DNA from 4 places in the Kitasatospora sp. NPDC048365 genome. Region 4 is predicted to be linked to each of the others. Evidence: riboswitches for the same ligand, from Rfam matches in the RefSeq annotation. Region 4 holds a riboswitch; each other region holds the start of a gene.

Region 1 (7,606 bases), on a different contig from region 4:
CGCGCCGCGTCCGCGCGCCCGCCACTCCGACCTGGACGCGGTCGGCCTGGCCCTGGTCGCGGTGCTCACGCTGCTGGTGATGCTGCCGTTCATCCGGCCGCCGGGCGCGCTCGGCGGCGCCGCGTTCGCCGTGGCGGCGGTGGCCGTCGCGTTCGCCTTCGCCCGCTGGCAGCGGCACTACGCGCGCACCGGACGGCACCCGCTGCTGCACCCCGCGCTCGCCCGCTCCCGCCCGTACGCCCTCGGGACGACGGTGGCGATGGCCCAGTTCGGCACCTCGATCGCCGGCTCGCTGATCCAGACCATGTTCCTGCGCGACGCGCTCGGCCTCTCCGCGCTCGCCACCAGCGCGGTCGCGCTGCCCGCCGCGCTCGCCATGGCCGCCACCTCCTCCCAGGCCGGCCGGGTCGTCCAGCGCTACGGCCGCAGCGCCGTCTCCCTCGGCCTCGGCCTCTCCCTCTTCGCCCTCCTCACCGCGGGCCTCGCCGGCCTGTACGTCCCCGGCGCCGCCCTCCCGTACGTGCTCGCCTGCACGCAGCTGGCCCAGGGCGTCTCCTCCGGCCTGATCGTCGCCCCCAACCAGGCCTTCACCCTGCGCCACGCCCCCGCCGAGGCCGCCGGGGTGGCCGGCGGCATCCTGCAGATGTCCCAGCGGATCGCGGCCGCCGTCGGCATCTCCGCCGTCTCCGGCGTCTACCTCCGGGGGTCCACCGCCGGCCTGCTCGGCCACCGCGACGCCTACTGGCACGCCACCGCCGCCTGCGCGGCGGTCGTCCTGCTCGCGCTCCTCCTCTCCCTCCGCGCCGGCCGCGCCGGCCGCGCCGGCCGCACCGCCGGGACGGCCGGCGGCTGACCGCGGGTGGCCCCGGTCACCTCGGGGCGGGACGCAAGACCGGCGGCCGGTGACCCCGCTCACCTTCCGGTGCCCCGCGGGGTGCCGAGGGAGGCGCCCGGTGCGCCTCCCGGCCCGGTGGCCGGTGACCGCGGTCACTCCGTCGGCGCCGGCGGTGTGACCTGGCGCATCCTCCGGGGTCGCGGGCCGTGGCGGGGATCACCGCGCCCGCCGGGCCGCTCCCGGGCCCGTGCGGAGGCCGCCGACCGCCCCGGAACCCTTGCGCGGCAAGGGTCGGAGGCGAATTCCCGGCCCCGGGAGACGTCCGTCACCCCCTGTGAGCCTGCTCATAGGGGGAGCGCCGTCGGCCGGGTGACTCGTCGTCAACTCGCAGGACTCCGACCGGCATTCCCGAATCAATCGGGTCAAATAAGGACAAACGGGACTGCTTGCCGCCCGACGAGGGCTCACGCAGGATCGTGATTGCGCCCCGGGCCGGCCACCAGTCGAGCCCCAGTGACAGGCGCCATGGCGCAGCCGTTCGCGAATCGACGCGGGCTGCGCACCCGGTGAGCAGGGTTGCCGCCGGGCCCGGCCGCCCCCGGTCTTGTGGGTCCCCGTTCAGTCGCGGGGCTTCCGCATGTGTCCAACCGGGTCGGCAAGTGACCTGGACGACACCTCGGAGGTACTCGGACATGCGACAGATCAAGCACGGCCTGCGCCATCTGCCCAAGCAGCTCGGACACCGCCGGATGCCGGACTACATGCTGGGCGCCGGTGTCGCCGGTGCGGTGCTGCTCGGCACGGTGCTGCCCGTCGCCCAGGCGGTCGCCGCCCCGGAGCGGGTGCCGGCCGCCGCCGCTGCCGCCGCCGCGGCCCCCGCCGACGCCGCGCAGCAGGCCGCCGCCCCGCAGGGCGACGAGGCCGCCAGCCGTGGCGAGGCCCGCGAGGCCGCCCCGCAGGCCGCCGAGGCCGCCGAGGCCGCCCCGGCCGAGCAGGCCCCGGCCGCGCAGCCGGAGCAGGCCGCCGCCCCGGCCCCCGCCCCGGCGCCGGCGCCGGCCCCCGCCCCGGAGCCGCAGAAGCCGAGCTACTCCAACAACCTGGACGGCTGGATCCGCGAGGCCCGCGACGTGCTGGCCGCCGCCGGCAAGCCGGTGCCGTCCTACAAGGCGATGTACGCCACCGCGATGGCCGAGTCGACCGGCAACCCGAACGCCGTCAACGGCTGGGACTCCAACGCCAAGATCGGCACCCCGTCGATCGGCCTGACCCAGGTGATCCAGCCGACCTTCAAGACCTACGCGCTGCCGGGCCACAACGACATCCGCAACCCCGTCGACAACCTGATCGCCAGCTCGCGCTACTGCGACGCCAAGTACGGCGGCATGGACAAGATGGCCTCGGCCCGCGGCTACGGCTCGCACTGGCGCGGCTACTAAATCCGACGCCCGACCGCGGGCAGGATGCGGGGCATGGACCTCGACTCCCTCGCCCGTACCCGGCGCGCGCTGCACGGCGTCGCCGAGACCCTGCTGGCCGGCCCGCAGTACCGCGGGCCGGCCGCAACCATTCGGCTGCGCCCCGTCCCGGGCGGGTTCGCGACCCGCACCGACCCGCCGCTCCTGGTGGTGGACGGCGCGCTGCTCACCCCCGACGGCACCGGCCACCCGCTGGCGGGATCCACCTGCGCCGCCCTCGCCGCCGCGGCGGGCATCACCCCCGGCGGCCCGCAGGGCCTGTACGCGGACGGCTCCGGGGTCGCCCCCGACGAGCCGCTGCACGTCGAGCCCGCCTGCGCCCGGCTGATCGCCGACGCCTTCGCCCGCGGCGACGCCGCCCTGCGGGAGGCCTTCCCCGGCTGCGACCCGGTGCTCTGGCCCGAGCACTTCGACCTCGGCGTCACCGTCGCCGAGGTGAACTACGGCGTCTCCCCGGGCGACGGCTTCCTGCCCGAGCCGTACGCCTACGTCGGCCCGCACACCCCGCGCACCGGCGCCTTCTGGAACGCCCCGTTCGGCGCCGCCCGCCGCCTGGCCGACCTGCCCACCCAGGGCGACCTGACGGCCTTCTTCACCGAAGGGCGCGACCTCGCGGCTGTAGGAACCTCCAACTGAGTGCGCCCGGATTCGTACGACCATTGTGTTGATCTTCGAAATCCGCGCGTGAGCTGGCTTCGGACCCGGGTATCACGGAGTATTGAACGTTGGGTGCGGGGCGCCCGAGAGCGCCCTGCGGCAACGCCGCTACCGCGCCCGAGGTGTACCTTTCCCCAGCCAGAGAGCCCCCTTCATGCGCTTCCTGAACGACCTCAAGCCCGCGTACGACCTCACGTACGACGACGTCTTCATGGTCCCCAGCCGTTCCGCCGTGGGCTCCCGGCAGGGTGTCGACCTCGCGTCCAACGACGGGACCGGCACCACCGTCCCGCTGGTCGTGGCCAACATGACCGCGATCGCCGGCCGCCGGATGGCGGAGACCGTGGCGCGCCGCGGCGGCCTGGTGGCCATCCCGCAGGACATCCCGATCGAGGTGGTCTCCGAGGTCATCGGCTGGGTCAAGCAGCGGCACCTGGTGCACGACACCGCGATCACCCTGAACCCCGGCCACACCGTCGCCGACGCCCTCTCCCTGCTGCCCAAGCGCGCCCACGGCGCGCTCGTGGTGGTCGAGGGCGGCAAGCCGGTCGGCGTGGTCACCGAGGGCGACTGCCAGGGCGTCGACCGCTTCACCAGCCTCTCCGAGGTGATGAGCCGCGACCTGCTGCTCCTGGAGGAGGGCATCGACCCGCGCACCGCCTTCGACCGGCTCAACGAGCACCACCGCAAGCTCGCCCCGGTCATCGCCCCCGACGGCACCCTGGTCGGCCTGCTGACCCGCAAGAACGCGCTGCGCGCCACCCTGTACACCCCCGCCGTGGACGCGAACGGCCGGCTGCGGATCGCCGCCACCGTCGGCATCAACGGCGACGTGGCCGGCCGCGCCAAGGCGCTGCTGGAGGCCGGTGCGGACGTGCTGGTGGTCGACACCGCGCACGGCCACCAGGAGTCGATGATCAGCGCGCTGCAGGCCGTGCGGGGCCTCGACCCGCAGGTGCCGATCGTGGCCGGCAACGTGGTCGCCGCCGACGGCGTCCGCGACCTGGTCGAGGCCGGCGCGGACATCCTGAAGGTCGGCGTCGGCCCCGGCGCGATGTGCACCACCCGGATGATGACCGGCGTCGGCCGCCCGCAGTTCTCCGCGGTGCTGGAGTGCGCCGCCGAGGCCCGCCGCCTGGGCAAGCACGTCTGGGCCGACGGCGGTGTCCGCCACCCGCGCGACGTGGCGATGGCGCTGGCCGCCGGCGCCTCCAACGTGATGATCGGCTCCTGGTTCGCCGGCACCTACGAGTCGCCCGGCGACCTGCAGACCGCCGCCGACGGCCGCCAGTACAAGGAGAGCTTCGGCATGGCGTCCGCCCGCGCCGTGCGCAACCGCACCTCCGACGAGTCGGCGTACGACCGCGCCCGCAAGGGCCTCTTCGAGGAGGGCATCTCCACCTCGCGGATGTTCATCGACCCGGCCCGCCCCGGCGTCGAGGACCTGATCGACTCGATCGTGGCCGGTGTCCGCTCGTCCTGCACCTACGCGGGCGCCTCCTCGCTGGAGGACTTCCACCAGAAGGCGATCATCGGCGTGCAGAGCGCGGCCGGCTACGCCGAGGGCAAGCCGCTGCACTCCAGCTGGGCCTGATCCGGCACCGAGGGCCGGTCCCCCGCCACCGCGGCGGGGGACCGGCCCTCGCGCGTGCTCAGACCTTGCCGTCCAGCGGCGTGAGCAGCGCCCGGCTCACCATGCCGACCGAGTGCGAGAGCGCGTCCGCCACCGCGTCGTACGCCGGCCGCACGCGGCGCAGCCCCCACAGCGCGAGGACGCTGGCCCAGGCGGCGTCCCGGGCGCGGTCGACCGACCAGACGCCGACCACGTGCATCAGCGGGTCGGCCACCGGCAGGTCGTCCGGGCCCGGCAGCAGCGCGTCGCGGACCTCGTCCTCGACCCGGGCGAGCAGGTCGTTGACCCGCCGGTAGTCGGCGGCCAGCTGCTCGGGCTCGCGGCCCAGCCGCCGGCAGGTGTCCAGCACGGCGAGCGGCAGGTCGTGCTCGATGTGGGCGTTCATGCCCGCCAACGCGTACTGCAGCGGGTGGATGCCCGGGGTGGCACGCAGCTCGAACAGCGGGCGCCAGCAGGCGGCCGGCCGGCGCCCGGCCCGGTCGGCGTCGACCGCGTCCAGGTAGCGCACGGCGAAGCCGGAGTCGAGGTCGGCCAGGGCGGCCGGGTCGTCGAAGTACACCGCGTCCAGCTGCGCGCGGACCAGCCGGGTCACCGTCAGGTACATCGAGTTGAAGACCGCGACCCCGTCGGTGGGCGGGAGTTCGGCCGACAGGGCGGCCATCCGCTCGATCACCTGGTCCACCGTCGGAAGCTGGCTGATCGTCATACGGTCGTCCCATCGGTTCGTCCGGAAGCCCCACTGTCGCACCGGACCTCCGCCGCTCCAAGCCGCCGCGCGCACACGGCCGCGACCGGGGGCGGACGGCGTCAGGGGTGGGGGGTGACCGCCGCGGAGAGCCGCTCGGCGGCCTCGGCCACCGCGTCGGCGAAGCGCGAACCCGGGTGCCGGGTGAGCCGTTCGATCGGGCCGGAGACCGCGAGCGCCGCCACCACCCGGTTGCCCGGACCGCGGACCGGCGCCGCCACCGACGCCACCCCCGGCTCGCGCTCGCCCACCGACTGCGACCAGCCCCGGCGGCGCACCCCGCTCAGCGCCGTCGCGGTGAACCGGGCCCCGCGCAGCGCCGTGTAGAGCCGCTCCGGCTCCTCCCAGGCCAGCAGGATCTGCGCGGCCGCACCCGCCTTCATCGACAGCGAGGAGCCGACCGGCACGGTGTCCCGCAGCCCGGCGACCCGCTCGACCGCCGCCACGCAGACCCGCTGCTCGCCGCGCCGCCGGTACAGGTGCGCGCTCTCGCCGGTCAGGTCGCGCAGCTCGGTCAGCACCGGTCCGGCCGCGGAGAGCAGCCGGTCCTCGCCGGCCGCCGCCGACAGTTCGGCCAGCCGCGGCCCGAGCACGAACCGGCCCTGCAGGTCGCGGGCGACCAGGCGGTGGTGCTCCAGGGCGACGGCGAGGCGGTGGGCGGTCGGCCGGGCCAGGCCGGTCGCCGCGACCAGGCCGGCCAGCGAGGTGGGGCCGGCCTCCAGGGTGCCGAGGATCGCGGTGGTCTTGTCGAGCACGCCGACGCCGCTCAGGGTGTCCATGGGTGGGGGTACTCCAGTCTCGTACCCGGGGGCCTGACGCCCCCGGGGCTCCGGGCAGGGGGAGCGGGGATCGTCAGCGGGGGAGGGCCGAAGAGGTCGGCGAAGAGCCCGCGTCGGGGACGAGACGGGTGGACATCGGCGTGGGCAGGGCGCCGGGGATCAGCACGGCGCAGGGGGCGGCAGGGGCCGCGGCACGGGGCAGCACAGAAGCACTCCTCATCTTCCCCGCCGCCACGTTGGCGACGAGCCGGAGTTGGCACTGGACCCGGTTGCGCGGCGCGAGCTTCGAGCGCCGTGACGACCGGGGAGTTGCCGGGGCTTCGTAGGGCCGGTCCCTCCACCCCTCTGGATGATTCGCGAGGAACCTTACAAGACTCCCGGCGCGGCTTGCCAGCCACTTCGGGTCGGGGTGCCCGTCCGGCGGGTCGAGATGCCCGTCCGGCCGAACGGGCCGATCATGGAAATCGCCTGCCGTCGTCCGGACGGCGGACGACCGGGAAGGGACCGACGCGATGTTCCAACTCCTGTGGATCCTCCTCATCGGCTTCGTGCTGGGCGTCCTCGCCAAGCTGATCCTCCGTGGACCGCAGTCGATCCCGTGGTGGCTGACCATGCTCCTGGGCGCCGCCGGCGCCTGGCTCGGCAACGCGGTCTCCGGCTGGATCGGCGTACGCCACACCGGCGGCATCGACTGGATCCGGCACCTGCTGCAGATCGGCTTCGCCGTCCTGCTGGTCGGCGTGGTCGCCCCCGCCTGGACCAGGTCCCGATCCGGCCGGTAGCGCTCCGTCAGGGGGAACTGCGCCACCACCGGCGGGGGCGCCGCGGCTCCGGCCGTCCGTCGTCCTGCCCGCCGCGGGGGCGCGGCTCAGGCGTAGATCCGGGCCTGCAGGGCGTACAGCTCCGCGTAGAGGCCGTCGGCCGCGACCAGGTCGGCGTGGGTGCCGCACTCGCGGACCCGGCCGTCCTCCAGGACGACGATGCGGTCGGCCATCCGGACGGTGGAGAAGCGGTGCGAGACCAGCAGGCTGACCGCGCCGGTGCGGGCGCCGGAGTCGGCGACCAGCCGGGCGAAGCGCTCGAACAGGGCCTGTTCGGCGGTGGCGTCCATCGCGGAGGCGGGCTCGTCCAGGGTGAGGAGGAGCGGTTCTCGGCGCAGCAGGGTCCGGGCCAGGCCGAGCTTCTGCCACTGCCCGCCGGAGAGGTCGGTGCCGTCGCCGTAGCCGCGGCCGACCAGCCCGTCCAGGCCGCCGGGGACGGCCGCCTCGACGCCGGCGGCGTCGGCCGCGGCCAGCGCGGAGCGCAGCGCCTCGTCGTCGTCGATCCGTTCCGGGTCCCCGATGCCGGTGTTGTCGCGGAGCCGGAGTTCGAGGCGGGCGAAGTCCTGGAAGAGCGCGGCCAGTCGGCTCTGCCACGCGCGGGGGTCGATCTCGGCGAGGTCGACGCCGTCGACCAGGATCCGTCCCGCGGTGGGCCGGTAGA
Region 2 (7,606 bases), on a different contig from region 4:
ACCCGGCAGCTCAAGGACGAGATCTACGGCTGCCCGCCGGTCCTGGTGCTGATCGGCCGCCCGCAGGACTCCTGGCTGGCCGCCTGGAGCCGGGCCGACGCCGCCGTCTCGCACCCGGTCGACCCGGTGGCGCTGGCCTCGGCGGCCACCACGCTGCTGACCGCCCGCATGGCCCGCCGGACGCCCGCGCACCGCTGACGGTCGGACCTGTCTCACCTGGAGAGATGCGGGTCGGGAACGGCCCGCATCGCTCCCGTCGCTCTCGCTAGGCTGGCTCACATCCTTCCGGCGGCCTTCCGCCGGTACCGAGACGAGCTGGAGACGGCCATGGTGAACGTGCACTCTGCGAACGGCGGTAGCGACCCCGCGCAGGTGGTCCGCACCTGGCCGGACGTCCTGTCGGTCCTGCTCCGCGGCGAGGACCTCGACCGGGCGGACACCGCCTGGGCGATGGACCGCATCATGAGCGGCGAGGCCAGCCCCGCCCAGGTGGCCGGCTTCATGGTCGCGCTGCGGGCCAAGGGCGAGACCGTCGAGGAGATCTCCGGTCTGGTCGAGTCGATGTACGCGCACGCGGAGCCGCTGCACATCCCCGGCCCCGCGGTCGACATCGTCGGCACCGGCGGCGACCGGGCGAAGACCGTCAACATCTCCACCATGTCGGCGGTGGTCGCGGCCGCGGCCGGCGCCAAGGTGGTCAAGCACGGCAACCGGGCCGCCTCGTCCGCCAGCGGCGCGACCGACGTGCTGGAGAAGCTGGGGATCAGCCCCGACGTCAGCACCCGCCGGGTCGCCGAGATCGCCGAGGAGGTCGGGCTGACCTTCTGCTTCGCGGCCCGCTTCCACCCGGCGATGCGGCACGCCGCCCCGGCCCGACGGGACCTCGGGGTGCCGACCGCGTTCAACATCCTCGGCCCGCTGACCAACCCGGCCCGGGTCACCGCACACGCGATCGGCTGTTTCGACACCCGGCTGGCCGGGCTGATCGCCGGCGTGCTCGCCGCCCGCGGCGCGAGCGCACTGGTGTTCCGGGGTGACGACGGGCTCGACGAGCTGACGATCTCCACCACCTCGCACGTCTGGGTGGTGCGGGGCGGCACGGTCACCGAGACGCAGTTCGACCCGCGCGAGGTCGGGATCGAGCTGGTGGGCATCGAGGCGCTGCGCGGGGCCGACCCCGAGTACAACGCGGCCGTCGCCCGCCGGGTGTTCGCCGGCGAGCGCGGTCCGGTGCGCGACGCGGTCGTGCTCAACAGCGCCGCGGCGCTGGTCGCGCTCGACCTGACGGACGCTCCGCTGGCCGAGCAGATCGCCGCGGCGATGGAGCGCACGGTGGCCGCGATCGACTCCGGCGCGGCCGAGGCCACCCTCAAGCGCTGGGCCGAGGCGACCACCAAGTAGCCCTCGAACGACGCGTGGTCTTCGGGGGCTGCCGAGCCCCCGAAGATCATGCTAGGGTCTGGCACTAGGTCATGAGTGGCAGCGACAAGCCCCAGCTTGCTGTCCGGCAACCCTCCGTCCGTGGCGGGGTGCCCTGGGTGAAGACCGGGCTTCGCGGCGATCCGTCCGCGCGGCAAGCGCGGACCACCGGTCGATGCACCCCGGGGTCCTTACCCCAGGAGGAGTGCATCCCATGGCCGTTTCCACCGAGATCTGTGCCCCCCTTGCCGTGCTCGGCCACGACGTCCAGGTGCCGCTGGCCTCCGGCGAGAAGGTCGGCTACGCCGCGCTCGACTACGCCGCCAGCGCGCCCGCCCTGCAGCGGGTCTGGGACGACATCGCCGCCTACGCCCCGTACTACGGCAGCGTGCACCGCGGCGCCGGCTACCTCTCGCAGCTGTCCACCGACCTGTTCGAGCAGAGCCGCCGCACCGTCGCCGACTTCCTCGACCTGCGCGCGGGCGACCAGGTGGTCTTCACCCGGGCGACCACCGACTCGCTGAACCTGCTCGCCGGGGTGCTGCCGGCCGGCACCCGGGTGTTCGCCTTCGAGACCGAGCACCACGCCTCCCTGCTGCCGTGGCGCCGCGAGGGCCTGACGGTGTCGTACCTGCGCGCCCCGCGCTCGCACGCCGAGGCGGTCGCCGCCCTGGACGCCGCGCTGGCCGGGGCCCCCGAGGGCCCCAAGCTGTTCTGCGTCACCGGCGCCTCCAACGTCACCGGCGAGCTGTGGCCGGTCGCCGAGCTGACCCGGGTCGCCCACCGGCACGGCGCCCGGGTGGTGCTGGACGCGGCCCAGCTCGCCCCGCACCACCGGGTGTCGGTGCGGGAGCTGGACGTGGACTGGATCGCCTTCTCCGGCCACAAGCTCTACGCCCCGTTCGGCGCCGGGGTGCTGGCGGGCCGGGCGGACTGGCTGGACGCGGCCGAGCCGTACCTGGCCGGCGGCGGGGCGAGCCGGACGGTGGCGCGCGAGGTGGACGGCTCGGTCGCGGTGGAGTGGCAGCAGGGCCCGGCCCGGCACGAGGCCGGCTCGCCGAACGTGATCGGCGCCTACGCGATCGCCTCCGCCTGCCGGGCGCTGGGCGAGGCGGGCTTCGACGAGCTGGAGGCCCGCGAGCAGCAGCTGGTCGAGAAGCTGAAGAAGGGTCTGGCGGAGGTGCCCGAGGTGCGGGTGCTCAGCCTGTTCGGGGAGGACGCCGCCCGGGTCGGCGTGCTGTCGTTCGTGGTGAAGGGCTGGAACAGCTCGCACTTCTCGGCGGCGCTCTCCGCCGAGTACGGGATCGGCGTCCGGGACGGGCTGTTCTGCGCGCACCCGCTGGTGCGCACCCTGCTGGGCGGCGAGGAGGCCGCGCCGAGCGAGTGCGGGGCGCCGGAGCCGTCGCTGCCGGGCGAGCGGAGCCTGAACGCGATCCGGGTGAGCTTCGGCGCGGGCACCCCGGAGGAGCACGTGGACCGCTTCCTGGCAGCCGTCCGCGAGCTGGTCGCGGACGGCGCCAAGTGGACCTACCGCAACGAGGACGGCCGCTGCGTGGCCGACACCTCGGGCAGGTGAGCGGGGGCTACTCGTCCAGGCCGAGCGCGAAGGCCGCCTCGAGGTCGTGCTGCGAGTAGGTGCGGAAGGCGATCTGGGTCTCGGTGTGCGTGACGCCGGGCACCTTGTTCACCTGACCGGGGATCACCTCGGCGAGGTCCTCGTGACGGCGCACCCGGACCATCGCCACCAGGTTGCAGGAGCCGGTCACCGAGTAGACCTCGCTGACCCCGTCGATCGCGGCGACGGCCTCCGCGATCTCGGGGATCCGGTCGACGCTGGTCTTGATGAGGACGATCGCAGTGATCACTCTGGCGCTCCTGTAAACGGGGGTGCGGCCAGCGTATCGGCCGCCCTGTCGCCGCGTCTCCCGGTCGGCGGGCGGGCGGCCGGCGGGCCCGCGGTCCGCGGGCAGGCGGCCCAGGTGAACAGCCAGCCGGCGGTGAAGCCGATGACGTGCACCAGGTACGCGACGCCCGAGCCGCCGTCGCGCACCGACCACCACTGCAGGGCGAACCACAGGCCGAGCACCAGCCAGGCGGGGAAACGCAGCGGCAGGAAGAGCAGCACCGGCACCAGCGTGGTCACCCGCGCCCTCGGGTACAGCCGCAGGTACGCGCCGAGCACCCCGGCGATCGCGCCGGAGGCGCCGACCAGCGCCCGGACCGCGTCCGGGGTACGGGCCTCGGCCAGCGCGAAGCCGTACGTGGCGAGGTAGCCGATCGCCAGGTAGCAGAGCAGGAAACGGGCCCGGCCGAGCCTGCGCTCCACCCCGGGGCCGAAGACGAAGAGGAAGAGCAGGTTGCCCAGCAGGTGCAGCCAGCCCGCGTGCACGAACAGCGAGGTCAGCACCGAGAGCGCGGGCACCTTCCCCGGGGTGGGGGAGAGCACGCAGTCCGGGGTGACCGGGGCGATCTGCTGGAGGCGCTCGGCGGAGAGCGGCCGACGGTCGATCAGTTCGGCGGGGACGGCCCCCCAGCGGTGCTCGTAGCGCTGCTCGGCGCAGAGCCGGGCGGCCCCGGTGCCGTACAGCGGATTGACGCCGCTCGGACCGAGCAGCAGCACCAGCGCCGAGACGGCGATCAGCGCGTACGTGACCACGGGGGCCGGGCCCGGCCCGGGGGCGGGCGGAGCGGCCCGGTCGAGGACGGGGAGCACCATGCCGGGGAGCATTCCTCGGGGCCGCCCCGGCGACACCGCGGGGTGCTGCGGACGGGTGAAGTGTCCGCGCCGTGGACCGGTTCCCGGGCGCGTCGGTGCAGGCAATAGGCTTGGAGATCCGAGCCGGAACCCGCCGAGAGGACCCCTGGTGACCATCGCCGCGCCGACTGACGAGACCCGCTGGCGCTGCACGCTGTGCGGCAACCTGACCCGTTTCGACGTGACCCGCTCCTCCCGGGTGATCGACTTCGTGCACTTCGACCTGTCCGGCGACTCCAAGGTCGAGGAGACCGAGGTGCTGGCCGAGACCATCGAGTCGGTGCGCTGCCGTTGGTGCAACGCGGTGGACCAGGTCGAGCTGGTGGCCCGTCCGGGTGCCGAGGAGGCTGCCGCCGAGGGCGAGCAGCAGGCCTGACGCAGGCCCGTCCGGCGACCCCCGCCCCGCGTTCTGCCCCGTCCGGGGTGGGCCGCGGGGCGGACTCGTAGCGGGGGTGCTGTCGGTGGGGCAGGGTAGACGGGACAATTGCAGGGAGCGGTGAGTTCCAGGGCGTCGGCAACCGGCCGACCGGCACCGCCCAGTGATCAGGATCGGAGCCGACGACGTGGTGGAGGCAGCGAGCGGGCCGGCGGAGGGTTCCGGGCCTGCCGAGGAGCCGGCCGAGGTGCTGGACCGGCCGCTGCCCGAGGGGGTGCGGCGCCGGGTGGTCGGGATCGCCGCGGACGCGCTCGGCGCCATCCCGCCGGCCGAGCTGCCCGCCTCGCTGCGCCAGTACGCCAAGTTCACGCCGGCCCGCCGGGCCAAGTACGCGGCGACCGCGCTGGCCGCGGCACTGGAGGCCGAGCCGGCCTTCCGGCTGCGGATAGCCGAACGGCTGCGGCTCGGCCAGCCCGATCTGGTGAAGTCGCTGGAGGCCGGGTCGGTGCCCTCGGCCGCCGACCCGATGGACGTGGCGGCCGCCGCCTACCTGCTGCGCACGCCCGGCTGGACCCGGGTGGTCGCGGAGGCCGGCGAGGAGGCCGAGCGGGTCGACGCCGAGGGCGCGGCCGCCGAGGCCGGCCGCCTGGTGGAGAAGCTCCAGGCGGAGCTGGCCGAGGCGCGCGGCGCGGCCCGGGCCGAGCAGGAGCGCCACCGGGCGGACGCCGAGGGGGTGCGCCGCGAGGTGGAGTCGCTGCGCAAGCGGGTGCGGACGCTGGAGAGCGACACCCGGCGGGCGCAGGCGGAGGCCCGCAAGCTGCAGGCCGAGCTGGACGCGGCGCGGACCGCGGTGGCGACCGAGCGGAGCGCCGCGGAGTCCGAGGCGCGCCGGCTGCGGCACCGGGTCACCGAGCTGGAGGCGGCGGTGGAGGCCGGCCGCCGCTCGGCCCGCGAGGGCCGCTCGGTGGAGGACATGCGGCTGCGGCTGCTGCTGGACACGGTGCTGCAGTCGGCGCAGGGCCTGCAGCGGGAGCTGGCGCTGCCGGTCTCGCAGATCCGGCCGGCCGACCTGGTGGAGGCGGTGGTCCCGGGCTCGGCCTCGCCGAACGACGTGGCCCGCCGGGGCCTGGCGGAGGACGACCCGGCGCTGCTGGACCAGCTGCTGGCCATCCCTCAGGTGCACCTGGTGGTGGACGGCTACAACGTGACCAAGACCGGCTATCCGACGCTGCCGCTGGAGCAGCAGCGGCTGCGGCTGCTGGGCGGGCTGGCGATGCTGGCCCAGCGCACCCAGGCCGAGGTGACCTGCGTCTTCGACGGGCAGGACCTGGACGTGCCGGTGATCATGGCGCCGCCGCGCGGGGTGCGGGTGCGGTTCAGCCGGACCGGGGAGACCGCGGACGAGCTGATCCGCCGGCTGGTGCGGGCCGAGCCGGAGGGCCGTCCGGTGGTGGTGGTCTCGGCCGACCGGGAGGTGGCGGACGGGGTCCGCAAGGCCGGTGCCCGACCGGTCGCCTCGGTGCTGCTGCTGAATCGGTTGTCCCGGAGCTGAGCCGGGCTCAGGCGCTCCGTCGGTGCTGGTCGGGGCGCCTGGGTGGCCGCGATGTGTCGATCGCGTGAAGCCCGCCCGGGTTGGGAAGTTCGTGGGGGTAGGGGAGTGGCGCCGGAGCGCCGAGTTCACTAGGGTCTGGCGTCAAACCTATTTTCCGGACTATCGCCCGAACGGGTGAGTCCAGCTGGAAGAAGGAGCTACACCCTTGGCCTCCCACCGCCGTCCCAAGCAGCCGAGCCGTGCGCGGGTATCCGTGCTCACCGCTGCCGCCGCGACCGCGGTCGCCCTGTCGGCCCAGGTGAGCGCGCACGCCGCGCCCGCCCAGCCGAACAAGGACGAGGTGAAGGCCCAGGTCGACAAGCTCCTCGAGGAGCAGGAGCAGGCGGCCGAGAAGTACAACGGTGCCAAGGAGCGGGCCGACCAGCTGCACAAGCAGGCCGACCAGCTGCAGGACCAGATCGCCCGCAGCCAGGCCCAGATGACCGACCTGGCCGCCGGCCTCGCGGCGGTCGCGGCCGACGAGTACCGCACCGGCGGCGTCGACCCGTCGATGCAGCTGATGCTCTCCACCGACCCGGACAAGTACCTGGCGCAGGCCTCCAGCTTCGAGCAGGCCGCCAACACCCAGGCCGACACCCTCCGGACGCTCAAGGACCAGCAGCGCCGGCTGGACCAGCAGAAGCAGGAGGCCGCGGCCGTCCTCGCCGAGCTGGACAGCTCCACCCAGGCGCTGAACGACGCCAAGAACCAGGTCCAGGAGAAGCTGAAGGAGGCCCAGAAGCTGCTGAGCAAGCTCAGCGCCGCCGACCGGGCCGCGATCCTCGGCGGCGGTGCCGCCGCTTCCCGCAGCGACTCCCGCTACGACCTCTCCAGCCTGCCGCAGCCTGGCGGCTACGCCGGTGTCGCGGTCAACGCGGCGATGGGCAAGCGCGGTTCGGCGTACGTCTGGGGCGCCACCGGCCCGAGCACCTTCGACTGCTCCGGCCTGATGGTGTGGGCGTACAAGCAGGCCGGCGTCTCGCTGCCGCGCACCTCGCAGTCCCAGGCCTCGGTCGGCACCGGGGTGCCGCTGTCCGCCGCCCAGCCGGGTGACCTGGTCATCTACTACGGCGACGCCCACCACGTGGGCATGTACATCGGCAACGGCCTGGTGGTGCACGCGCCGCGCACCGGCGACGTGGTGAAGGTGATGGCCGTCGACACCCTCCCGATCAAGACCATTCGTCGGGTCTGACCGTTTCGCGCGGCTTCTGACGGGCTGTGACACGCCCGGACGCGTCGAGATCACCCTGTGATCTGCGACACGTCCGGGCGTTGTGTTTTCCGGGCTTATGATGCGAATAAATCAGCAGCCGGTAACTATGTGATCACAAGCGGTCATATTTGAAATCGAAATTGAGCCTCTTTCAGATTTTTTTCTGACAAGGATTTGAACGGATCACGGTTGGGTTACTAGGGTCATGCCTCGACCACCGTGAAGTCGATCGCCCAGCCCGGGCGACGG
Region 3 (7,606 bases), on a different contig from region 4:
CGTACGCCGCCCCCGCCCCGGGCACCACGGACGCGTACGCCGCCGACCCGGCCACCGGGGCGTCGGCCCCACGGCCCACCGACGGCCCGGCCGCGAACGCCGCAACGCCGCCGGAACCCACGCCGGCCGCGGACGTCCGAGCGCCGCCGGGCACCGCGACCGCCCCCTGCTCGGCGCTCGCCCCCACCCGGACGTCACCACCACCGTCGCCGGCGCCCGGACCGTCCACCGCCACCGCCACCGCCGGCCCAGCCACCTGCACCGCCGCGACGGCGGCCGCCGGCTCGCCCTCGGCCGCCGTGTCCGCGGACCACGGTGGCCGCCGGTAGCCCTCGGCCGCGCGGGCGTGGCCGGCCACGGTCCGGGGTTCGGCCCCGGCGGCGCTCAGCAGGCGGGCGGCCCGCTCGTGCAGGCTCGCCAGTTCCTCGGGCCGCATCGCGGCGAGCAGGTCCCCGGCCGCGCTGGCGTGCCGGAATCCGCCGTCCCGGAACAGTCCGGCCGCGTGCAGCAGGTACAGCGCCCGCGGCAGCGCCTCGGCGGGCAGCAGCAGCAGTTCGGCGAGCAGCGCGGGGCTCGCCGCGGCTCCCAGCACCGCGACGCCGCGGGCGTACCGCAGGGCCAGCGGGTCGATCCGGTGCAGGCAGTGCATCAGTCCGCGCCGGTAGCCCTCGCCGGCCACCAGGTCGGCCACCAGGTCGGCCGGTGTCCCGGCGCGTTCCTGATCGTCCATCAGCGCGTGGACCAGCAGCGGGTTCCCGCCGGTCAGTTCGTGCGCCGCGCGGCCCGTCCGGACGGCGGTCGCGGCCCCGAACCGCTCCCGGACGAGCTGGTCCACCAGCTCACGCGACAGCACGTCCAGCCTGACCTGCCGGTGGTGCGGCTGGCGGGCCAGCTCGACCTCGAAGAACGGGTTCGGCGGGGTCATCGTCTCGCGCGAGCTGAGGACGGTCAGCACCCCGCTGTTCCTCGTCCGGCGGACCAGGTACAGCAGGAACTCCAGCGACTGCGGGTCGGCGTCCTGCCGGTCGTCGACCGCGATCAGCACCGGACCGCGTGCGGCCAGCCCCCGCACCAGGCCGAACAGCCCTTCCAGCGTGGGCTGTCCGAGCCGGCCCTCCAGCCCCTCCGCGGATCCCGGCCCGGCCGTCCGGGCCCGCCGCGCGGCCTCCACCGCGCCCTGCGCGAGCAGGGTCTCCGCGGCGGCCTCCTCGGTCGGATCCAGCGGCGCGCTCTGCAGCAACTGCCGGGCCAGGCCCAGCGGGAAGTCCCGCTCCAGCGGGGATCCGGTGCCCATCAGGACGGTGGCGCCGCGCTCGGCCGCCACATCGCTGAAGCTGTACAGCAGTTCACTGCGGCCGCTGCCCACCGACCCGTGCAGGGCGACGACCGTGCCGACGCCGGCCTCGCACCGGTCCAGGGCCTGCGCCAGGTGCCGGTACTCGGCCTCCCGGCCGGCCGGCAGCGTTCTCGGAAGGGCGTGCGACGCACGCACGGGGGCGATGGACATCCGTACTCCTGAAGCAGGCCGCGAGGGAGCGCGGCCGCACGGCGCCCCCTACGCGGAAATCGCGAAGTTCATGGTCGGGTCCTCCTGTCGGCCCACCGGACGGCACGTCACGCGCCCCGGTCCTCGGCCGACCGTCCTCAACGACACAGCGAACTGGCACGCCTCAGCAGGTCGATGTCGAGCCTCGCCACCAACCGGAGCCCGACCGTGCGACGTCCGACCGCCCCCTGGGCCACGACCTTCTCCATCCCCGCCCCCGAGGGGCACACGACTGCGCTTGCGGCATGACGCCATGCCACCTGGCTTATCCCCGGGGCACCCCACCGCAGTGTGGGGGTTGCCGGTCAGTCGGCCGGGGCCGTGGGACTGACACTCTTCGCCGCGTTCGAGTCTAGGAAGCCGCTGGTCGGCCCGTCAATCCGATCCCGAGTCGCGGAACACCGCTCACTCGTCGAACCACACGACCAGGCGCACGTTGTCGTCACCGTGCTGCGCCGCGAGCGCCTCCATGGCCGTCCACACGGCCTGCCACTCCCCGGTCGCGGTGACGGCGTCCTTGCGGCGGAGGGTCACCGATCGGTAGAGCGTGTCCCCGACGAGCCACTCGCTCCCTTCGGGCCACTGCCGCTCCTCGCCCCTCGCCAGACCGACGGCCTCGGCGAACGCGGGACTCCAGGACGACTTGCCCGTCAGCCGGAGCCCGTGCGCGGTCCGGCGGTACTCGTGGAGCCGGCTGTCGGGCCGCTCCGCGGGCTCGTCCCAGTCGACCGCCTTCACCTCGGCCCAGCCGATCCAGGTGGTGCCGTGGAAGCCGTCCTCGCCGTACCACTCCGTCAGCTGCGCGAACCGCGCGGCCACGCCGGCCGAGGCGTCGACGGGCAGACCCCGGCCCGCGGCCAGGGGGCGGAAGTTCGCGTAGTTGCGAACCCCGAAGAGGCACCCGAACACGTCGTAGTCACGGTCCGGGAAAAGGGATTTCAGATCGTGTGCGGTGTTCCAGATCGACTCCTGATCGTCCTGCGGCGCCCGGTACTCCAGGTAGCCGCTGATATCCGTACCCATGCCGGACATCATGCCGAGCCGGTCAACTGCTTTCGCCCGCGCCGACCCGAACCGCCCCGCGGCGGGGACGGGCGACGAGCTCGCCGCCGCAGTTGGGGCAGATGTCCTGCATGGCCTCGCTGCAGGGCACGCAGAAGGTGCACTCGTACGTGCAGATCCGGGCCGGCGAGGTCTCGGTCAGCTCGGCGACCTCGCAGCGTTCGCAGCGGTCGCGCATCTCCAGGGCCATGACGGTCTCCGTTCCGGGTTCGAACATCCACCTCCATGATCGCCACCGCGGATCGCCGCCCGGAAGCACCACCCGTGACACCTTTCCGCAAGATCCCGCCACTCCGACCGGCGCGTTCACCGCCGGAGGAGCTCGCAGAAGCGGTCCAGCGCCCGGTCGGTGCGGTCACGGTCGCCGGTGTTCGCGAGGTCGAACAGCAGGCCCCGGACGACGGCCATGACCAGAGTCGGCGTGGCGGTGTCGTCGGGGCCCGTGGTGACGCCGCGCAGTGCGGCACCGAGGGTGCCGAACCAGCCGGTGATCGCCTCGGCCCGGTCCGGGTAGTTCTCGGGGTGGACGAGGCCGTCGGCGTGCACCTCGAAGAACAGCCGGACGAACGGGGCGCGCTCCGGTGCGCTGATCCAGGCCCAGATGCCGCGCAGGTGCTCCTCCGGGGTGGCCGCCTCCACCGGCAGGCAGTCGGCCATCCGGTTCGCGCCGCGGCGGCGGGCCTCGGCGAGGACGGCGGCGACCAGCTCCTGTTTGCTGCCGAAGTCGTAGAGCAGCATCCGCGGGCTGGTGTCGAGCGCGGCAGCGAGCGGCCGCAGGCTCAGCCCGGCGAGGCCGTGCGCGAGGACGTAGTCGGTGGCACGCGCCAGCGTCGCCTCGCGCCGCGCGGGATCAGGGGGTCGCCCCACGGTCGGTCGTCCCTCCTGTCGGGCGCATCTGACACTGCATCAGTATATGGTACGACTGTTTCACTAACGGGGAGGGAGACAGTCATGCACGCACCCGAGAGGGCACCTGACCGGGCACTCGTCCTGGGCGCCGGAGGTCTCGTCGGCACGGCCTGGACCGCCGGGCTGGCCCGCGGACTGCGCGACCGGGGAGTGGATCTCGCCGAGGCCGACCTGTTCGTCGGCACCTCGGCCGGCGCGATCGTCGCCGCGCTGCTGGCCACCGGCCAGGACCCCGCCCGGCTCGCCACCCCGGCACGCCCCGCCGGGTCCGCCGCCACCCCTCCCCGGGTGGACGGGCGCCGGCTGGGCGAGGTCTTCGCCGAACTCGGCAACGCCGCCGCCGACCCGGACGGCGCCCGACGCCGGGTCGGCCGGATCGCCCTCGCCGCCGACACCGGCCCCGAGCAGGCCCACGTCACCCGGATGCACGCCATGGTCGGCGCCGACACCTGGCCGGACCGGCCGCTGCTCGTCCCGGCGACGGACGCCGAGACCGGCGAGCAGGTGGTCCTCGACCGTACGAGCGGCGCTCCGCTCGCCTCTGCCGTGGCAGCCGGCACGGCCTTCCCCGGCCTCTACCCGCCGATCACCGTCGACGGCCGCCGCTACCTGGACGGCGCCCTGCACTCCACCACCAACGCCCGCCTCGCGGCCGGAGCCCGCACGCTCGTCGTCGTCGACCCGCAGGCGCACCTGTTCCCCCGCACGCTGCTCGACCGCGAACTCGCCGTCGCCGCAGCGCACACCGCGGTGACCGTCGAGCCCGATCCGGCCTCCCTGCGCGCCTTCGGCCCCGACCTCAACGACCGGACGGCCTGGGAACCCGCCTACCACGCGGGCCTCCACCAGGCCGCCGATGCCGCCGAGCAGCTCCGTGCCGCCTGGTGCGAGCCCTGACCGTGTCCGCTCCCGCCGTTAGCCTGGCGGGATGGAGAGCAGCGAGACGATCGCCGGGGTCGAGGTCCTGCCGTTCGCGGACGAGCAGGCGTTCACGGAGTGGCTGAGCGGCCATCACACCCGCACCGAGGGCGTGTGGTTGAAGCTGGCGAAGAAGGGCAGCGGGATCCCGTCGCTGACCAGTGACCAGGCGGTCGACGTGGGCCTGTGCTTCGGCTGGATCTCGGGTCAGCGGCGCGGGCTGGACGAGCGGTACTACCTGCAGAAGTACGTGCCGCGGCGGCCGGGCAGTCTGTGGTCGCAGGTCAACGTCGAGAAGGTGGCGGTGCTCACCGCGGAGGGCCGGATGCGCGAGCCGGGCCTCGCCGAGGTCCGCCGCGCGCAGGCGGACGGGCGTTGGGAGCGCGCGTACGAGTCGCAGCGCACCGCGACCGTGCCCGAGGACCTCGCCGCCGCGCTGGCGGCCGATCCGGACGCGGACCGCGCGTTCCGGGCGCTCGACCGCACCGGCCGCTACCTGGCGGTCCTGCCGCTGCTCCAGGCGCCGACGGACCTGGTCCGGCGGGCCCGTCTGGAGCGTACGGTCTCCCGCCTCGCCGACGAGGGCCGCACCGGCGCGTAGCCCCGGGCGCCCGTCAGTCCAGCAGGTCCTCCGGTGTGGCGCGGGCGACCCGGGCGAGGGTGTCGAGTGCCTGGGTCAGGACGGGCAGCGGCGGCGAGGCGAGGCCGACCCGGACCGCGGACGGCGTGGAGCGGGTGTCGACGGCGAAGGCGGCGCCGGGGGTGACGGCGATGCCGTGGCGCGCGGCGGCGGCGACGAAGGTCTCGGCGCGCCAGGCCGCCGGCAGCTCCCACCAGAGGTAGTACGAGCAGGGGTCGGCGCGCAGTGTCTGGCCGGCCAGGCAGTGGCGGGCCAGGAGTTGACGTTCCGTGGCGTCGGTGCGCTTGGCCGCCTCGACCGCGCTGACCGTGCCGTCGGCGATCCAGCGGACGGCCGCTTCCAGGGCGAATCCGCTGGGCGCCGATCCGCCGGAGCGCAGGGCGGCGCCGACGGCGGCCCGGTGCGCGGCGGGTACGACGGCGAAGCCGGTGGTGAGGCCGGGGGCGAGGCGTTTGGAGAGGCTGTCGACGAGGACGGTCCGTTCCGGTGCGAGCGCGGCCAGCGGCGGGCTGTCGGGGCGCAGGTAGGACCAGATCGCGTCCTCGACCACGGGCAGGTCGAGGCGGCGCAGTGCGGCGGCCAGGGCCTCCCGCCGCTCGGGGTCGAGGGTGGCGCCGAGCGGGTTCTGGATCCGCGGCTGCAGGTAGAGGGCGTGCAGCGGGGTGGTCCGGTGGACGGCCGCGAGGGCGTCGGGGAGCAGGCCGTCCTCGTCGGTGGGCAGCGGGACGAGCGTGATGCCGAGGCGTTGCGCGACCGCCTTGACCACGGGGTACGTGAGCGCTTCGACGCCCAGGCGCCGGCCGGGCGGAACGAGTGCGGACAGGGCCGCGGCGACGGTCTGGCGGCCGTTGGCGGCGAACAGCACCTCGTCGGCGGTCGCGCTCCACTGCGACCCGAACCCCGCACGGCCGGTGCCCGAGGCGAGGGCCGCGAACGCCTCCCGGGCGGCGGCCGTGCCGGCCGCGCCGACCGGGCGGAGGGCGGCGTCCAGCGCGTCGGCCCGCAGCATGGGGCCCAGCGCGGCGGCGAGCAGCGCGGACTGCTCGGGGACGACCGGGTAGTTGAGTTCGAGGTCCACGGGCGCGGCGGCCGGTTCGGCGAGGGCCACCGGTGCGCCGGGCCGGCCGCCGCCCGCCCGGACGAAGGTGCCGCGCCCGACCTCGCCGACCACCAGCCCGCGCCGGACCAGTTCGCGGTAGACGCGGCCGGCGGTGGATCCGGCGATGCGGCGCCGGCGGGCGTAGGCGCGCTGCGTGGGCAGCTGTTCGCCGGGGCGCAGGCGTCCGTCGGCGATGGAGGCGGCGATCTCGTCCGCGATCGCGCGGTAGTCGTCCATCAGCACATTCCTCCCGATTGCACCGAGCGCAAAGTCATCATTGCACCGAGTACGCACCGGCGCCTAGCCTCGGCGCATGGACGCTCTCACCTCCGCCGTCGACGCGCAGGCCGTACTCGGGATCGCCGCCGTGGCGACGGGCATGGTGCTCACGCCCGGGCCGAACATGATCTACCTGGTCTCCCGCTCCATCACTCAGGGACGCCGGGCCGGGCTGCTGTCGCTGACCGGCGTCGCCGCCGGCTTCCTGGTCTACCTCGCCGCCGTCACCGCGGGCATCACGGCGGTCTTCGCGCTCGTCCCGCTCCTCTACACCGCGGTGAAGCTGGCCGGCGCGGGCTACCTGCTCTGGCTGGCCTGGCAGGCCGTCAGGCCGGGCGGCACCGCGGTCTTCGCCCCGCAGCAGCTGCCGCAGGACCCGCCGCGCCGCCTGGTCGCCATGGGGTTCCTGACCTGCCTGCTCAACCCGAAGATCGCCATCATGTACGTCTCGCTGCTGCCGCAGTTCGTCCGCCCGGAGCGCGGGCACGTCGCGGAGCAGGGCCTCGTCCTCGGCCTGACGCAGATCGCCATCGCCGTCACCGTGAACGGCCTGATCGCGATGAGCGCGGGCACCATCGCCGGCTTCCTCGCCCGCCGCCCCACCTGGCTCCGCGTCCAGCGCTACGCGATGGGCACCGTCCTCGCGGGCATCGCCCTCCGCATCGCCACCGACCGCGCCAAGGCCGTCGCCGCCTGACAGGAGACGCCGCCGTCCTCCTGCGGAGGTCTGTCGCCCTTGACCCGGAGTCAGGTCGACCGACTCAGGTCGGTAGCGTGACGTGGTTCGTGGTGTGGCGGATCGGGGGTGTCGCGGTGGCCGCGGAGGTTGTCGTCAGGACGGGGCTCACGTACGGGGCCGCTGGCAAGCTCATGGACGTCTACCGACCTGCGGGTGCGTCGGAGCCGGTGCCCGCGGTGCTGCTCTGGCACGGCCGGGGCCCCGACGAACGGGACGTCCTCGCCCCGGTCGCCCGCGCCGCGGCGGGGCTGGGGGTCGTCGTCCTGGTGCCGGACTGGCGTCCCGACGCCCCGGACGGAGGGCGAACCCACCTACGGGAGTCGGCCGACTTCGTACGGCGGAACGCAGCCGATTTCGGGGGCGATCCCCGGCGGATCGTGCTCGCCGGTTGGTCGTTGGGCGGCAAGGCCGCGG
Region 4 (7,606 bases):
GCGCCCTGCTCGACCGCGAGGAGGCGCTCGCCCACGACCCCGTCCTGGTCAACCGCCTACGGCGGGTCAGAGAGGCCAAGCGCCGGAGCCGGTAGGCCCCGACCGCGGCCCGGAGGACAGCCCTCCGGGCTTAGTGTCGGGTGCATGGGTATTCCTGAGGGCATGACGGCTGCCGGGCGGGACGGGGTGGCCGGAGTGGTGGCGCAGCCGTCGCGGACGGTGGTGGCACTGGACTTCGACGGGACGCTGGCGCCGATCGTGGCCGACCCGGCATCGGCGCGGGCGCACCCGGGCGTCGCGGCCGCCCTGGCCGCGCTCGCCTCGCTGGTCGACTCGGTGGTCGTGGTGACCGGCCGGCCGGCGGCGGTGGCGGTGGAGTACGGGGGGCTGGCGGACGTCCCCGGGCTGGAGCGCCTCACCGTGCTCGGCCAGTACGGCGCCGAGCGCTGGGAGGCCGCCACCGGCGAGGTGGTGGCGCCGGAGGTGCACCCGGGGGTGGCCGGGGCGCGGGCGGAACTGCCCGCCGTGCTGGCGCGGGCGGGCGCGCCCGAGGGCACCTGGGTGGAGGACAAGGGCCGCGCCCTGGGCGTGCACACCCGCCGCACCGCCGACCCGGACGCGGCACTGGACCTGCTGCGCGCCCCGCTGGCGGAGCTCGCCGAGCGGCACGCGCTGATCGTGGAGCCCGGCCGGATGGTGCTGGAGCTGCGCCCGCCGGGCGTGGACAAGGGCGCCGCGCTCACCGGCTACCTGGCCGAGCGCGGACCGGGCCCGGTGGTCTACGCCGGGGACGACCTCGGCGACCTGCCCGCGTACGCGGCGGTCGAGCGGCGGCGGGCCGAGGGCCTGCCGGCGCTGCTGGTGTGCAGCGGGCCGGTCACCGGCGAGCCGCCGGTGCGCGAACTCGCCGACCGGGCGGACGTCGTGGTGCCCGGCCCGGCCGGCGTGGTGGAGCTGCTGAGCGGTCTGGCGGAGCTGATCCGGGCGCGTTGAGGCAGGTCGGGGCGGGTCGGCCGGTCAGAGCGCGGCGAGCTGGTCCAGGAACCACTGCTGCGGCGGCAGCGCGGTCGCCGCGGCGGCCAGCCGCTTGGTCCGGTCGGCCCGCTCCGCCGCGGGCATGGTGAGCGCGGCGTGCAGCGCGTCCGCGGTGGCGATCACGTCGTACGGGTTGACGGTGATCGCGTCCTCGGCCAGCTCGGCGAAGGCGCCGGCCTCCCGGGACAGCACCAGCGCGCAGCCGCCGTCGGAGACCACCGGGATCTCCTTGGCGACCAGGTTCATGCCGTCCCGGATCGGGTTGACCAGCGCCACGTCGGCCAGCCGGTAGGCGGCCAGCGAGCGCGGGAAGTCGTCGTTGACGTGCAGGATCAGCGGCTGCCAGGTCGCCGTGCCGAACTCGTCGTTGATCTCGTGGGCGATCCGCTGCACCGCGGCGGTGTACTCGCGGTACTCCGGCAGGTCGTGCCGGGAGGGGTAGGCGAAGGCGATGTGCACCACCCGGTCCTGCCACTCGGGCCGGGTGCGCAGCAGGTGCCGGTAGGCGAGCAGGCCGCGGACGATGTTCTTGCTCAGCTCGGTGCGGTCGACCCGGACGACGGTGCTGCGCTCGCCGACCGCCTCGCGCAGGGCGGCGAGCCGGGCGTCCACGTCGGCGCGGTGGGCGCGCTCGCGCAGGAAGTCGGCGTCCGCGCCGAGGGCGTGCACGCCGAGCGCGGTGGTGCGGCCGTCGTGGGTGACGGTGAGTGCCTCGCGGTCGACCTCGGCGCCGAGCACGCTCTCGCAGCAGTCGGCGAAGGCCAGCGCCCAGCGCCTGGTCAGGAAGCCGGCCCGGTCGGCGCCGAGGATGCCGGTGAGCACGGCGGCGGCGACGTCGTCGGGCAGCAGCCGGTAGTACTCCGGCGGGGCCCACGGGGTGTGCGAGAAGTGGCCGATCCGCAGGTCCGGTCGGAGCGCGCGGAGCAGGGCCGGGGCGAGCGACAGGTGGTAGTCCTGGACCAGGACGGCGGCGCCGGGGGCCGCCTCGGCGGCCAGCGCCTCGGCGAAGGCGGCGTTGTAGGCGGTGTACGACTCCCATTCCCGGCGGAAGCGGTCGTCGAAGTTCGGCGTGGTCGGGGTGTCGTACAGCAGGTGGTGGACGAACCACAGGGTGGAGTTGGCGACGCCGTTGTAGGCGCGGGCGAAGGTGCCCGGGTCGATGTCCAGCATCCGGACGGCCTGCCCGCCGACGTCGTGGCCGGCCAGGTCGAGCCGCCCGTCGGGTGCCTGCCGGGCGGCCTGCCGGTCGGCCTCGGAGAGCGCGGCGCACACCCAGACCGCGGACGGGTCGTCGATCGCGGACAGCCCGGAGACCAGGCCGCCGCCGCCTCTGCGCAGGGTCAGCGTGCCGTCGTCCTCGCTGATGAAGGACACCGGCCCGCGGTTGGAGGCCACCAGGATCGGGGCTGAGCCGGACTGGTTCGAACGTTCGGACGCGAGATCGGCCATACAGCCAACCTTGCCGGGCACCGGCCGGTACAAACCACTCGACGCGGCGGGCACCCGGCGACCGATCACGGGTTCAGCCCGCTCGGCGGTTGCGGCGGTACTCGGGGAGGGTGGTGATCGGGGGGCGTTCGGTGGCGCCGACCGGGTGGGTGTGCGGGGCGAAGCCGGCCGGGGTGCGGGTGAACTGGGTGAGCTGCGGGCGGACCAGGTCGGTGGAGGCCTTGAGGCGGTGGGTGCGGTCGAGCCGTTCCAGCGCGGTGCGGTAGATGGTGGCGGCCATCCGGCCGAGCGCCTGGCCGTCCTGGTGGCGGTGGTGCCGGACGCCCACGTCGACCTGGGCGAGGGCGTCCAGGCCGACCTCGTCGAGGGCGTCGACCAGCAGGCCGAGCTCGACGCCGTAGCCGGTGGGGAAGGGCAGCCGCTCCAGCAGCGAGCGGCGCGCCGCGTACTCGCCGCCGAGCGGCTGGACGAAGCCGGCCAGCTGCGGCCAGTGCAGGTTGAGCAGCGGCCGGGCGACCAGCTCGGTGACCCGTCCGCCGCCCGCCGGGACGACCGCGCCGTCCGTCTCCAGCGGCCGGTCGTACATGGCCTTGACCAGCTGGATCGCCGGATCGGTGAGCAGCGGCCCGACGATCCCGGGGACCAGGGCGGGGTCGAACTCGCGCAGGTCGGCGTCGACGAAACAGACGATCTCGCCGGAGGTGACCAGCAGGGAGCGCCAGAGCACCTCGCCCTTGCCGGTCTCGGCGGGGATCCGGGGGAGTATCGCGTCCCGGTGGACGACGCGGGCGCCGGCCGCGGCGGCGGTCTCGGCGGTGCGGTCCACCGAACCGGAGTCGACCACCACCAGTTCGTCCACCAGCGGCGCCTTCTCCATCAGCTCGGTGCGGATCGCGGAGACGATCTCGCCGACCGTGGGCTCCTCGTCGAGGGCGGGCAGCACCACGCTGACGGTGCCGGCCGCCCCGGCGGCGCGCTTGGCGGCGAGCAGCTGCTCCAGCGGCCGGTCGGCGGCCGTCCAGGAGCGGCGGCGCAGCCAGTCGGCCACCTCCGGGAGGACCCCCAGGTCATGCTCGGCGGGCAAGATCTCACTCCCTCGTCGGGTCTGTCTCGGGTGTCGGACGGTATGCGGTCGCCGTCCGGGCCTTCGGATACAGTCTTCGTACTGCGATCAGACCTTCGCACGCCGGGGTCGCCCGCAGCGCATGACCACAACTTCACAGAGCTCATCCAGAGGGACTGAGGGAACGGCCCGTTGAAGTCCCGGCAACCCTCCCGCGCGGCTTTCGCAGGCCCCCGCGGGACCAGGTGCCAATTCCGTCCTGTGGCGCGCCCGCGCCATGGGGAAGATGAGGAGAGAGGCCTCCGCCATCATGGCTACCGCTACCCCTGCACCCTCGACGTCCGTCGACCTCGGCCCCGCCGCCGCGCTGTCCTGTCGCGAGTGCGGCACCCGCTTCCCGCTCGGCCCGAGCTTCGCGTGCCTGGAGTGTTTCGGCCCGCTGGAGATCGCCTACGACTACGGCTCGTACGAGGCCGAGGAGCTCCGCAAGCGGATCGAGGCCGGTCCGACCAGCATCTGGCGGTACGCGCCGCTGCTGCCCGTCCCGGCCGACGTCGCCGAGAAGCCGAACCTGAACCCGGGCTGGACCCCGCTGGTCAAGGCCGACAACCTGGGCCGCGAGCTGGGCTTCACCGCGCAGCTGCACATCAAGGACGACTCGGGCAACCCGACCCACTCCTTCAAGGACCGGGTGGTCGCCTGCGCGATCGAGGCCGCCCGCGCCTTCGACTTCACCACCCTCTCCTGCTCCTCGACCGGCAACCTGGCCGGCGCGGTGGGCGCGGCCGCCGCCCGGGCCGGCTTCAAGTCCTGCCTGTTCATCCCGCACGACCTGGAGCAGGGCAAGGTCGTGATGGCCGGTGTCTACGGCGGCGAGCTGGTCGGCATCGACGGCAACTACGACGACGTGAACCGCTTCTGCTCCGAGCTGATCGGCGACCCGGCCGGCGAGGGCTGGGGCTTCGTCAACGTCAACCTCCGCCCGTACTACGGCGAGGGCTCCAAGACCCTGGCGTTCGAGATCTGCGAGCAGCTCGGCTGGCGGCTGCCGGAGCAGATCGTCATCCCGATCGCCTCGGGCTCCCAGCTCACCAAGATCGACAAGGGCCTGCAGGAGCTGATCAAGCTCGGCCTGGTCGAGGACCGGCCGTACAAGATCTTCGGCGCCCAGGCCGAGGGCTGCTCCCCGGTCTCCGCCGCGTACAAGGCCGGCCACGACGTGATCCGCCCGGTCAAGCCGAACACCATCGCCAAGTCGCTGGCGATCGGCAACCCGGCCGACGGCCCGTACGTGCTGGACATCGCCCGCCGCACCGGCGGCGCCGTCGAGGACGTCACCGACGCCCAGGTGGTCGAGGCGATCAAGCTGCTGGCCCGCACCGAGGGCATCTTCGCCGAGACCGCGGGCGGCGTGACCGTCGGCGTGCTCAAGAAGCTGGTCGAGACGGGTCAGCTGGACCCGTCGAAGGAGACCGTCGCGATCAACACCGGCGACGGCCTGAAGACCCTGGACGCCGTCTCCGACGCCGGGATGACCGCCGTCATCAAGCCGTCGCTGGAGTCCTTCCGCGCCGCCGGCCTCGCCACCGCCTGACCTGCCCCCTCGCCGCCCCCCGCTCGACCCAAGGAGTGCCCGCATGAGCGCCACCGTCCGCATCCCGACCATCCTGCGCACCTACACCGGCGGCGCCGCCGAGGTCACCGCCGAGGGCGACACCCTGGCCGCCGTGATCGCGGACCTGGAGGCCAACCACACCGGCATCTCCGCCCGCATCCTGGACGACGCCGGCGCGCTGCGCCGCTTCGTCAACGTCTACGTCAACGACGACGACGTGCGCTTCGCCGAGGGCCTGGCGACCGAGATCAAGGACGGCGCGTCCGTCTCGATCATCCCCGCGGTGGCCGGCGGCTGCTGAGCCACCGTCACTCGCCCATTAGCGCCTGAGAGCCGCCGTCGGGGCCGGAACCTGGATTTCCGGTCCGGACGGCGGCTCTCGGCATTGCCCGCGGGAATTCCCGCACGTCGGGAGGTATAGAGTGCGAACGCCCGCACTCTGCGCGGCCCGTCGCGGGTCGGGTACGCAGGGCCTGTCCGGCCGCTGAGACGGACCTGGGACAGTGCGGCCCCGATCCTGTCAGGTCGTCGTCAGGATTCTCCGAGGGATATGCGGTGATCGGTCCGTTATGTCCCCTGTGAATTGCCGTGGATGCGGCTTTCATCCCGTCATATCCCTTGTCGGGGACGGTGATTTCCCGGAAGTTGACCCTGTTGCAGAGGGCACTTATCCGGATACATTCAGCCGCGACAAGGCTTGCCTCCGGGGGGGTTCCCCAGGCCGGCCTTCAGACCTTGGGCCCGCGGCGTGCGGGTCCGTGAAGGGCCAGCACAGCACTAGGGGAGTTCGGAATGGCTCAGGGCACCGTCAAGTGGTTCAACGCCGAGAAGGGCTACGGCTTCATCGCGGTCGACGGTGGTGCGGACGTGTTCGTCCACTACAGCGCGATCCAGATGGACGGCTACCGCACCCTCGAAGAGGGCCAGCGGGTTGAGTTCGAGATCTCGCAGGGGCAGAAGGGTCCGCAGGCGGACATGGTCCGTTCGCCCGAGGCCTGATCCCCTCAGCACCACGCAGCAGGCCCGCACGGCTCGTCCGTGCGGGCCTGCGGCATGCCCGGGACATCTGCCGAACGGGCTTGCACTCGCCACCCCAGAGTGCTAATCATTGGCGTTAGCACTCACAGTGTGAGAGTGATAAGCGGACCGGGTCGGTGAGGCCTCGGGAGCGGTAGGGGACGAGACCCCCGCTCGCTGGGCCGTCCGTCGCGGGCACCCCTTGGTCCGAGCAGTCGACCGTGTCCCGGAGGACCACTTCTGATGGCCAAGATCATCGCCTTTGACGAGGAAGCCCGCCGCGGCCTTGAGCGTGGCATGAACCAGCTTGCCGACGCAGTGAAGGTCACGCTCGGCCCCAAGGGTCGCAACGTCGTCCTGGAGAAGAAGTGGGGCGCCCCCACGATCACCAACGACGGTGTCTCCATCGCCAAGGAGATCGAGCTCGAGGACCCCTACGAGAAGATCGGCGCGGAGCTCGTCAAGGAGGTCGCCAAGAAGACCGACGACGTCGCGGGTGACGGCACCACCACCGCCACCGTGCTCGCCCAGGCCCTGGTCAAGGAAGGCCTGCGCAACGTCGCCGCCGGCGCCAACCCGATGGCCCTCAAGCGCGGCATCGAGAAGGCCGTCGCCGCCGTCTCCGACCAGCTCCTGGCCCAGGCCAAGGACGTGGAGACCAAGGAGCAGATCGCCTCCACCGCCTCCATCTCCGCCGCCGACACCCAGATCGGCGAGCTCATCGCCGAGGCCATGGACAAGGTCGGCAAGGAAGGCGTCATCACCGTCGAGGAGAGCAACACCTTCGGTCTGGAGCTCGAGCTCACCGAGGGCATGCGCTTCGACAAGGGCTACATCTCCGCGTACTTCGCGACCGACCTGGAGCGCATGGAGTCCTCCTTCGAGGACCCGTACATCCTGATCGCCAACTCCAAGATCTCCTCGGTCAAGGACCTGCTCCCGCTGCTGGAGAAGGTCATGCAGAGCGGCAAGCCGCTCGTCATCATCGCCGAGGACGTCGAGGGCGAGGCCCTGTCGACCCTGGTCGTGAACAAGATCCGCGGCACCTTCAAGTCCGTCGCCGTCAAGGCCCCGGGCTTCGGCGACCGCCGCAAGGCCATGCTCGGCGACATCGCCATCCTCACCGGCGGCACCGTGATCTCCGAGGAGGTCGGCCTCAAGCTCGAGAACGCGGGCCTCGACCTGCTGGGCACCGCCCGCAAGGTGGTCATCACCAAGGACGAGACCACCATCGTCGACGGTGGCGGCGACAGCGAGCAGGTCGCCGGCCGGGTCAACCAGATCCGCGCCGAGATCGAGAACAGCGACTCGGACTACGACCGCGAGAAGCTCCAGGAGCGCCTCGCCAAGCTGGCCGGCGGCGTGGCCGTCATCAAGGCCGGCGCGGCCACCGAGGTGGAGCTCAAGGAGCGCAAGCACCGCATCGA

Evidence for each region. Region 4 has a riboswitch for S-adenosylmethionine ahead of thrC (threonine synthase). Riboswitches for the same ligand answer to the same signal wherever they lie in the genome.
Region 1: another riboswitch for S-adenosylmethionine. It lies ahead of ACGFX4_RS33940 (IclR family transcriptional regulator); the one in region 4 lies ahead of thrC (threonine synthase).
Region 2: another riboswitch for S-adenosylmethionine. It lies ahead of ACGFX4_RS16790 (aminotransferase class V-fold PLP-dependent enzyme); the one in region 4 lies ahead of thrC (threonine synthase).
Region 3: another riboswitch for S-adenosylmethionine. It lies ahead of ACGFX4_RS10380 (AAA family ATPase); the one in region 4 lies ahead of thrC (threonine synthase).

Annotation. Positions count from the first base shown of each region.
Region 1 covers NZ_JBICYJ010000047.1:12,223-19,828, forward strand. The annotation lists gene ACGFX4_RS33915 (MFS transporter) at 1-853, shown strand, start outside; gene ACGFX4_RS33920 (transglycosylase SLT domain-containing protein) at 1,528-2,271, shown strand; gene ACGFX4_RS33925 (hypothetical protein) at 2,305-2,946, shown strand; gene ACGFX4_RS33930 (GuaB1 family IMP dehydrogenase-related protein) at 3,122-4,561, shown strand; gene ACGFX4_RS33935 (DUF5995 family protein) at 4,620-5,306, opposite strand; gene ACGFX4_RS33940 (IclR family transcriptional regulator) at 5,408-6,124, opposite strand; SAM riboswitch class I at 6,338-6,480, opposite strand; gene ACGFX4_RS33945 (GlsB/YeaQ/YmgE family stress response membrane protein) at 6,637-6,906, shown strand; gene ACGFX4_RS33950 (ABC transporter ATP-binding protein) at 6,993-7,606, opposite strand, start outside.
Region 2 covers NZ_JBICYJ010000014.1:76,982-84,587, reverse strand. The annotation lists gene ACGFX4_RS16800 (hypothetical protein) at 1-198, shown strand, start outside; gene trpD (anthranilate phosphoribosyltransferase) at 328-1,401, shown strand; SAM riboswitch class IV at 1,469-1,586, shown strand; gene ACGFX4_RS16790 (aminotransferase class V-fold PLP-dependent enzyme) at 1,634-2,995, shown strand; gene ACGFX4_RS16785 (Lrp/AsnC family transcriptional regulator) at 3,003-3,284, opposite strand; gene ACGFX4_RS16780 (rhomboid family intramembrane serine protease) at 3,281-4,135, opposite strand; gene ACGFX4_RS16775 (hypothetical protein) at 4,284-4,550, shown strand; gene ACGFX4_RS16770 (NYN domain-containing protein) at 4,741-6,102, shown strand; gene ACGFX4_RS16765 (NlpC/P60 family protein) at 6,308-7,336, shown strand.
Region 3 covers NZ_JBICYJ010000008.1:17,370-24,975, forward strand. The annotation lists gene ACGFX4_RS10380 (AAA family ATPase) at 1-1,507, opposite strand, end outside; SAM riboswitch class IV at 1,776-1,888, opposite strand; gene ACGFX4_RS10385 (hypothetical protein) at 1,952-2,569, opposite strand; gene ACGFX4_RS10390 (DUF1272 domain-containing protein) at 2,592-2,798, opposite strand; gene ACGFX4_RS10395 (TetR/AcrR family transcriptional regulator) at 2,915-3,475, opposite strand; gene ACGFX4_RS10400 (patatin-like phospholipase family protein) at 3,560-4,414, shown strand; gene ACGFX4_RS10405 (YdeI family protein) at 4,446-5,036, shown strand; gene ACGFX4_RS10410 (PLP-dependent aminotransferase family protein) at 5,050-6,411, opposite strand; gene ACGFX4_RS10415 (LysE family translocator) at 6,488-7,150, shown strand; gene ACGFX4_RS10420 (alpha/beta hydrolase) at 7,240-7,606, shown strand, end outside.
Region 4 covers NZ_JBICYJ010000012.1:65,762-73,367, forward strand. The annotation lists gene ACGFX4_RS14790 (DUF3263 domain-containing protein) at 1-95, shown strand, start outside; gene otsB (trehalose-phosphatase) at 145-993, shown strand; gene ACGFX4_RS14800 (trehalose-6-phosphate synthase) at 1,018-2,484, opposite strand; gene ACGFX4_RS14805 (glucosyl-3-phosphoglycerate synthase) at 2,558-3,568, opposite strand; SAM riboswitch class I at 3,708-3,840, shown strand; gene thrC (threonine synthase) at 3,858-5,141, shown strand; gene ACGFX4_RS14815 (MoaD/ThiS family protein) at 5,185-5,463, shown strand; gene ACGFX4_RS14820 (cold-shock protein) at 5,955-6,161, shown strand; gene groL (chaperonin GroEL) at 6,423-7,606, shown strand, end outside.